DNA from 2 places in the Pseudomonas sp. 05N431 genome. Region 2 is predicted to be linked to the other one. Evidence: riboswitches for the same ligand, from Rfam matches in the RefSeq annotation. Region 2 holds a riboswitch; the other holds the start of a gene.
What was found. A riboswitch is a leader RNA that binds a small molecule or an ion and turns the genes downstream of it on or off. The one in region 2 is predicted to bind cobalamin.

Region 1 (4,407 bases), on a different contig from region 2:
GTCCGTCACGGTAAACCGCCTCGGCACCGCGCCCGCCGTTAGGGCTCAGGCCGCGAGCGATCGGCTCAAGCTCGGTGCTGGTCAACGAATGATGGTAGGTGTGGCCACGCAACGCGCCTTCAGGTAACTCGACCGCTTGCAAGGCCAACGCGGCCAGACGCTTTTGCATCACCGCATCTCCGGCCAGCAGCCCTACCAACTCGACACGCGTGCCGTCGACATCGGTCAGTGAGTCGAGCAGGTACAGCATGCCGCCGCATTCAGCCAACAACGGTTTGCCTGCGGCGTGATGTGCGCGAATCGCATCGAGCATTGTGCAGTTTTCAGCCAACGCCACGTGGTGCAACTCCGGGTATCCACCAGGCAGGTACAGGCTGTCGGCTTCTGGCAGTTCACGGTCATGGATTGGCGAGAAGAATCGCAACTCGGCGCCCATCGCCCGCAACAAGTCGAGGCTCGCGCCATACGTGAAGGCAAACGCTTCATCGCGAGCCACGGCAATTCGCACACCGGCCAACAATGGCTCGGCGGCAATCACGTCAGGCGCAGCGAACTCGACGGCGGGCGGCAATGCTACTTCGCAGCTGCTGGCCAACGCTTCGGCGGCCGCGTCGAGGCGAAGATCGAGGTCATTCAATTCACTAGCCTGGACCAGACCCAGGTGACGGCTAGGCAGTTCGATCCCGGTTTCCCGGGACAAGGCGCCATACCAACGCAGGCCTTCGGTGAGGCTGCCTTCAAGCAATTGCGCGTGACGCAAGGTGCCAACGCGGTTGGCCAACACACCGGCAAACGGCAAGTCCGGCTGATAACGTGCCAGCCCCAACGCCAGCGCGCCGAATGTCTGTGCCATGGCGGTGCCATCGATCACGCCCAGCACCGGCACACCGAAATGCCGCGCCAGATCGGCGCTGGACGGCGTGCCATCGAACAGGCCCATGACGCCTTCGATCAAAATCAGATCAGCCTCAGCGGCGGCTTCCCACAACAGCCGACGACTTTCCTGCTCGCCGACCATCCACATGTCCAATTGATAAACCGGCGCTCCGCTGGCGCGCTCGAGAATCATCGGATCAAGAAAGTCCGGGCCGCATTTGAATACCCGGACCTTGCGCCCCTGATTGCGGTGCAAACGGGCCAGCGCGGCGGTGACAGTGGTCTTGCCCTGACCGGAAGCCGGTGCAGCAATCAGTACCGCCGGGCAAAAACGAGGCTCACTCACAGCTCAACGCCTTTCTGCGCTTTGATCCCGGCCTGGAAAGCGTGCTTGATCATGCCCATTTCGGTAACGGTGTCGGCCAGCTCGATCATTTCCGGCTTGGCGCCACGGCCGGTGACCACCACGTGTTGCATCGGTGGGCGCGCCTGCAAATCGCTGAGCACCTGATCGAGGTCCAGATAACCGTGCTTGAGGGCGATATTCAGCTCATCGAGCACCACCAGACCAACGCCCGGGTCACGCAGCAGTTCGCGGGAGACTTCCCAGGCAGCCTCGGCGGCGGCGATATCGCGCTGGCGATCCTGGGTTTCCCAGGTGAAACCTTCGCCCATCACATGGAAGCGCACTTGTTCCGGGAAGCGCCGGAAAAACAGCTCCTCGCCGGTACTGCTGCGCCCTTTGATGAACTGAACCACGCCGCACTGCATGCCATGGCCCATGGCCCGGGCGAGCATACCGAACGCAGAACTGCTTTTGCCCTTGCCGTTGCCGGACAGGACCAGCAGCAAGCCGCATTCATTCGGCGAGTTGGCAATACGTTCATCGATCACGGCTTTCTTGCGCAGCATGCGTGCCAGATGGCGTTCGTCACGATCAGGGGAATCAGTCATGGGGGAGCTCTCCGTTGAGGCTGGATAACGGCGGGCAGGCATAGAAATAGACGGCAAGAAGCCTGGCATCGCCCACCGTGATGCCGCTGGATGGATCAGGCCGGTCTCCGGACTCATGAGCGGCTTGCGCCTGACTGCGCGCCTTCCCATGTCATTTCGACACAGTGGCTCAAAGCGCAGTTTTTACTCATTTACCGTTGCGGGGGCAGCGCCGGGATCGTCGCCCGCTCTGTCAAAGAACGCGCCCTCACCGGCTTCCCTGTTTCACTCGGTCGACCACTGGGTCACAGAGCACCTGAAACAAGTCGCGAAGGTTAGAGGGTTGGGGGTGGAGCGTCAATTAAAGCCGGGGGCTCATCGATGGATAGAAACCGACCCCGATCAATAAACTGGCGCCAATCTTGTGCCACACTGAAAGCGATGATATCAAAGAGCCACAATCTGCCACCACAAGAACAAAAAGGGGAGCAACATGCAAGGCATGATCATCAGTAACCCGAAGCTGGAATTCCTGCGCCCGGTGCTGGAATGCTGGTTCGAGTGCATCGACCGTTACAACGCGGTACGCGGCGATAACGAAAGCCCTTACTGGTTTGACGAACGCGCCAACCTGAGCCTGCTTTCGGCGGCGGCGTGGATGGCTGAAATGGTCACTCTGGAACAGACTCCGACGAAAAAACAGATCGAGGAAGGTGAGCGCAATGGCCGCGCCGATCTGTTTATCGCCAGCAAAGAAGAACGTGCCTACCTTCAAGCCACGCAACGCTGGCCACGAGTCAACAACCTGAATCTGACCCAGGCCTTGCTCGATGTCGTGAGCGATGCGAAAAAAATCAGCTATGCCAGCGACCTGAAACTCGGCTGCCTGTTCGTTGCCCCGCAAAAGACCCAGCACAGTCCTACGCCGGAAGAACTCCAGGACATGGTCGACGACCTGCAAAAGGAACACACCTGCGCCGTGGCCTGGTACTTCCCCTACCCCTACCGCAAATTGCACAACGAAGCCGGCAACTACCATCCGGGCATCGCACTGCTGCTCAAAGAGGCTCGCGGCTGACAGAGTTGCACCTTAGGCCGATCAGGCGTCTAGCGTTTTCGGCACAAGGTCAGACCATCGCCCAGCGGCAACAACGACAGATCGACACGCGAGTCATCCTTCAAGGCACGATTGAGTGCCTGGATGGCTCGGGTGTCTTCGCTCCCAGGATTGTCTTCCAGTACTCGCCCACTCCACAGCGTGTTGTCGAATACCGCCAACCCACCGCTTCGCAGCAGCCGCAAAGCACTTTCCAGATAAGCCGGATAGTTGGCCTTGTCGGCATCGATGAAGATCAGATCGAAGCAACCGCCCTGCCCTTGCTGCTCAAGTTGAGCCAGGGTTTGCAGTGCGGGGGCCAAACGCAAATCGATGCGCTCGGCGAGGCCAGCCTCTTGCCAGTAACGGCGCGCCGTGGCGTTGTACTCTCCGGGAATGTCGCAGCAGATCAACGTGCCGTCATCCGGCAAGGCGGCCGCCATGCACAAGGCGCTGTAACCGGTGAAGGTGCCGACTTCAAGCAAGCGCCTGGCGCCCGTCAGCTTGACCAGCAACGCGAGAAACTGACCCTGCTCGGGCGCCACCTGCCAGCGTGCCATGGGCAGCGCCTGGGTTTCGTCACGCAGGCGGCGCTGCAGCGGCGTTTCGCGCAGGGAAACGTCGAGCAGGTAGTTATAAAGGGAATCGTCGAGATTGAGTGTGCGAGCGGTCATGACAACCTCTGCGAACTACGGGTTATGCGCCAGATGCTCAGGCTGAATGACACGCTTGGCGCTCAGATAGGCTCTCTGCCAATAAGCCTTGGACAAGTAGTCCAGCTTCACCGTACCACCCGTTGCGGGTGCATGCACGAAGCGACCTTCACCGACGTAGATCCCGGCGTGGCTGACTTGCGAGCCGCCATTGGTGGCGAAGAAGATCAGATCGCCGGTCTGCAGAGCCTCTTGGCCAATATCCGGCGCTTGCATGCCGATCATTTCGCGAGTGGAGCGTGGCAGGGAAATACCCGCCGCATCACGGTAGACGTAGCCGATCAGACCACTGCAATCGAAACCTGAATCCGGCGTATTGCCGCCCCAACGATAAGGCGTGCCGACCAGACCCAGCGCGCGAATCAGCACGTCTTCAGCGGCAGGCGAGAACGATTGGGCGGGAGCGAAAACCGGGGCGCGAACGACTTTGACAGGCGGCGGAGTGCGACTGGCGCAGGCGCTGAGCAGCGCTGCGAAGAAGATGAGTACAAGGCGGGCCGACATCGTCATATACAGAACATCCTGATCTGGCTGCGGCTTTCTCTGCCGAGAGGCTGAAAACAAAACCGCGTAAGCAGGGCTTACGCGGTTAGTTAGTCAACAATAGATCAGGATTCTAGCGGCTACGCGCCAAACTTCAAGTAAGACTTTAAGTTGGCCTTACAAAAAGTCCGCTTACTTGCGTGCCGTGACTGTCGTTGGCGCCATGGCGAGTGCTCGCTTGGCCTCAATGAAGGTCTTGCTCCAGTAGCTGTCGCCCAGGTTATCGACCCGGACACCACCGCTGCG
Region 2 (4,407 bases):
GAAACGCGTGCCCACGCCCTGGATCAACAAGCGCATCGGTTTGTTCGGGATGGCGGCGAAACCCTTGACTCGCAAAATGCCGTGCTGGACCACCAATTGGGTCAGGGCGTCGAGCAACAGGCTTTCGTCGGCTTGTGGCAATTCGATGGAAATTGAATCGAAGGCGTCGTGATCGTGGTCGTCGTGGTCATCGCCATCGTGGTGATGGTCGTGGTGGCTGTGACGGCTGTCGATGTGTTCTTCGGAGCCGGCACCCAGGCCGATCAGCACGTCCAACGGCAGACGACCGCTGCTGGCTTCGATGATTTTCACTGCTGGTGGCAGCTCTTCAGCGACTTCCAGGCGCACTTTGGCCAGATCCGCCGGGCTGATCAGGTCAGCCTTGTTGAGGATCACCAGGTCGGCGCTGGCCAGTTGGTCGGCGAACAGCTCGTGCAGCGGCGATTCATGATCCAGGTTCGGGTCGAGTTTGCGCTGGGCGTCGACCTGATCCGGGAAAGCGGCGAAGGTGCCAGCGGCCACGGCCGGGCTGTCGACCACGGTGATCACCGCATCCACAGTGCAGGCGCTGCGGATTTCCGGCCACTGGAAGGCCTGGACCAACGGTTTTGGCAGGGCCAGGCCAGAGGTTTCGATGAGGATGTGGTCGAGATCACCGCGACGGGCAACCAGTTCGCGCATCACCGGGAAGAACTCTTCCTGAACGGTGCAGCACAGGCAGCCGTTGGCCAGCTCATACACGCGGCCGTTGGCTTCTTCCTCGGTGCAGCCGATGGAACATTGCTTGAGGATTTCGCCGTCGATGCCCAGCTCGCCGAACTCGTTGACGATCACCGCGATGCGCCGGCCCTGGGCGTTATCGAGCATGTGTCGCAGCAAGGTGGTTTTGCCCGAACCGAGGAAACCGGTGACGATGGTGACGGGAAGTTTGGCCAGTGTTTTCATCGGATGCCCTTTGGCAAGGTGGCGGGCATACGGGACGACAACCGGCTGCGCTTGAGCGCGCGGAAGAATTCGCCACCGGATCACCCCGCCCGGTTGTAGTGAGAATCTGTATCGAGGCAGGTCTCCTGGCTGACGGTGGGCCGGTCTTTCGACTGGCGGCTTCTGCACCTTCCCGCGCCTGAAAACAAAAGAGCGCAGTGGCATGGCAGAAACGAAACCGTTCACAGTTGCGGGGGCAGCCGCGGCATCGACCGCGTTCCCTTCTTAGCTTCGGCGCACGCGCCGAAGAACCTCGAAAGCGCAAGGCTACGCATCGCTTCGGGGCGGGTCAATGTTCACCTGAGTTGTGCGTCGGCTGTGATGACGCCATCGCGAGCAAGCTCGCACACAGTTGACCGCGTTCCAATGTGGGAGCGAGCCTGCTCGCGATGGCGGCGCCTCGGTCTCGCGTTGAGAACGCTTGCCAATTGACGCCCCGCCCTCGCCCATGCTCTCCTACACGCCTTGTTACGGGTGCCCTTCACAGGGTGAAACGGGAAACCGGTGAATCATGTGCTTTACTCAAAAGCCATGTCAGTCCGGTGCTGCCCCCGCAACGGTAAGCGAGCGAAGAATCAGATCCACTGTGCCAGCTCGGCGTGGGAAGGCGATTCTTGCAGGTTCGGCGAATGCCAGCCCCTCGTGAGCCCGGAGACCGGCCCGCAACACATAGTGCCTTGCCACACAGGGCAACGAATAACAAACCCGCGGTGGGCGGGCGCTGTTTTAGCCTCTGCGTGCCTGGCTCGCGGGGGTTTTCATGCGCTCGATTCACCCACTGACTGACCAGAGGGAAGCGCCATGTCGATCATCAGCAGCACTCGCCACACCACCGCCAGCACCACCTCCACCCTGAGCCAACGCCTCGTTGCCGCTATCGGCGCATCGATCCTGGGCGCATGCCTTGTGTATTTTGCCGGCTTCTCGCACATCGACGCAGTGCACAACGCTGCCCACGATACCCGTCACAGCTCTGCTTTCCCGTGCCACTGAGACCTGCCGAGATGATCAAGCGTATTGCGCAAACCGCAGGTTTCACCGGTTTACTGGCCGCCCTGCTGCTGACCCTGCTGCAAAGCTTCTGGGTCGCACCGCTGATTCTTCAGGCGGAGACCTACGAAAAAGCCCCGGCGGCTGAAGTCCATGAACATGCCGAAGGCGCCATGGCTGGCCACACCCACGATGCCGAGGCCTGGGAGCCGGAAGACGGCTGGCAACGCGTGCTGTCGACCACCGGCGGTAATCTGGTGGTTGCTGTCGGTTTTGCGCTGATGCTCGCCGGTCTCTACACCCTGCGCGCCCCGACTCGCACCTCTCAAGGCCTGCTCTGGGGGCTGGCCGGTTACGCGACCTTCGTCCTCGCGCCCACCCTGGGCCTGCCGCCGGAGTTGCCGGGGACTGCCGCCGCAGACCTGACACAACGGCAGATCTGGTGGATCAGCACGGCAGCGTCCACCGCCGTCGGTATCGCGCTGATCGTGTTCGCCCGGCATTGGCTGCTGAAAGTGCTCGGTGTCGCCATTCTGGCCGTGCCGCACATCATCGGCGCTCCGCAGCCTGAAGTGCATTCGATGCTGGCCCCCGAAGCCCTCGAAGCGCAATTCAAGATCGCCTCGCAGCTGACCAACGCCGCGTTCTGGCTGGCCATGGGCCTGATCAGCGCCTGGTTGTTCCGCCGAAAAAGTGAAGGTCAATACCACGCATGACCGACATCAGCGCAGCGCCGACCCTGGTGGTCGGCCTGGGCTGCCAGCGCGGCTGCCCGGCCAGTATGCTGCGCGCGCTGCTCGACCAGGCGTTGCAGGCTCATCACATCGAATTACAAGCGATCAAGGCCCTGGCCAGCATCGATCTGAAACGTGATGAACCTGGCCTGATCGAGTTGGCCACACAACTGGCGCTGCCATTGCTGTACTTCAGCAGCGAACAATTGGCCGGCTATCAACCGCAACTCAGCCATCGCTCGCAAATCGCTTTCGAGCGCACCGGTTGCTATGGCATAGCGGAAAGCGCTGCACTGGCCCTCGCCGAACAACTGGTGCAGGCGCCGGCAAAATTGCTGATCCCGCGACAAAAATATGCCCAGGCGACGTTTGCGTTGGCCGGCGCCGCGTAAAATCCTCGATAATCCCCGCCTTCGATCATGAGCAATCTTCATCTGAAGCCTTGCTTTGACAATTTTTCACAGGAGCCGGCCATGACCGTCTACTTCATTGGCGCAGGTCCCGGCGACCCGGAACTGATCACCGTCAAGGGCCAACGGCTGATTCGCAGCTGCCCGGTGATCATCTACGCCGGCTCGCTGGTGCCTGAAGCCGTACTGCAAGGCCATCAGGCCGAACAGGTGGTCAACAGCGCCGAATTGCACCTGGAACAGATCATCGAACTGATCGGAATCGCCCATGGCAAAGGCCAGAATGTGGCGCGCGTGCATTCCGGCGATCCGAGCCTGTATGGGGCGATCGGCGAACAGATTCGTCACCTGCGCGAGCTGAATATCCCGTTTGAAATCATCCCCGGCGTCACCGCCACCGCTGCTTGCGCAGCGTTGTTGGGCGCCGAGCTGACGCTGCCGGACATCTCGCAAAGCGTCATCCTGACCCGCTATGCCGACAAGACCGCGATGCCGCCAGGCGAAGAATTCAGCAGCCTGGCCCGGCATGGCGCGACCATGGCGATTCATCTGGGAGTCAATCACCTGGAGAAAATCGTTGCTGAGCTGCTGCCGCATTACGGCGCAGACTGCCCGATTGCGGTGGTGCATCGGGCCAGTTGGCCGGATCAGGATTGGGTGGTGGGAACGCTGACAGACATCGCCGAAAAGGTTCAGGCCAAGGGATTTCGACGTACGGCGCTGATTCTGGTGGGTCGGGTGTTGGGCAGTGACACCTTTGGCGAGTCGTCTCTGTACCGCGCCGGGCATGCGCATTTGTATCGCCCGTAGTCCCTCATCGCGAGCAAGCTCGCTCCCACAGGGGATACGCGGTCAAATGTGGGAGCGAGCTTGCTCGCGATGGCGTCAGTGAATTTCACCCATAAAAAAACGGCGCTCACGGGCGCCGTTTTTTCATGTCGCAGCGAACACCTTAGTAGTAGGCGTTTTCTTTCTGCGTGTGGTCGGTCACGTCACGTACACCTTTGAGCTCGGGAATACGCTCAAGCAGCGTGCGCTCGATGCCTTCCTTCAAGGTCACGTCAGCCTGGCCGCAGCCCTGGCAGCCGCCACCGAACTTCAGCACGGCGATGCCGTCTTCAACCACATCGATCAGGCTGACCTGACCGCCGTGGCTGGCCAGCCCCGGGTTGATTTCGGTTTGCAGGTAGTAGTTGATGCGCTCGTTGACCGGGCTGTCGGCGTTGACCATCGGTACTTTGGCGTTTGGTGCCTTGATGGTCAGTTGGCCGCCCATGCGGTCAGTGGCG

Region 1: another riboswitch for cobalamin. It lies ahead of cobO (cob(I)yrinic acid a,c-diamide adenosyltransferase); the one in region 2 lies ahead of AC1DIG_RS03610 (CbtB domain-containing protein).

Annotation. Positions count from the first base shown of each region.
Region 1 is NZ_JBFTMN010000003.1:419,502-423,908, reverse strand. Features, by position in the region: gene AC1DIG_RS07425 (cobyrinate a,c-diamide synthase) at 1-1,222, opposite strand, end outside; gene cobO (cob(I)yrinic acid a,c-diamide adenosyltransferase) at 1,219-1,830, opposite strand; cobalamin riboswitch at 1,912-2,144, opposite strand; gene AC1DIG_RS07415 (hypothetical protein) at 2,303-2,887, shown strand; gene AC1DIG_RS07410 (class I SAM-dependent methyltransferase) at 2,917-3,579, opposite strand; gene AC1DIG_RS07405 (C40 family peptidase) at 3,595-4,128, opposite strand; gene AC1DIG_RS07400 (C40 family peptidase) at 4,294-4,407, opposite strand, start outside.
Region 2 is NZ_JBFTMN010000002.1:139,021-143,427, forward strand. Features, by position in the region: gene cobW (cobalamin biosynthesis protein CobW) at 1-945, opposite strand, end outside; cobalamin riboswitch at 1,044-1,255, opposite strand; cobalamin riboswitch at 1,440-1,662, shown strand; gene AC1DIG_RS03610 (CbtB domain-containing protein) at 1,786-1,977, shown strand; gene AC1DIG_RS03615 (CbtA family protein) at 1,989-2,690, shown strand; gene AC1DIG_RS03620 (cobalamin biosynthesis protein) at 2,687-3,100, shown strand; gene cobM (precorrin-4 C(11)-methyltransferase) at 3,182-3,928, shown strand; gene nfuA (Fe-S biogenesis protein NfuA) at 4,071-4,407, opposite strand, start outside.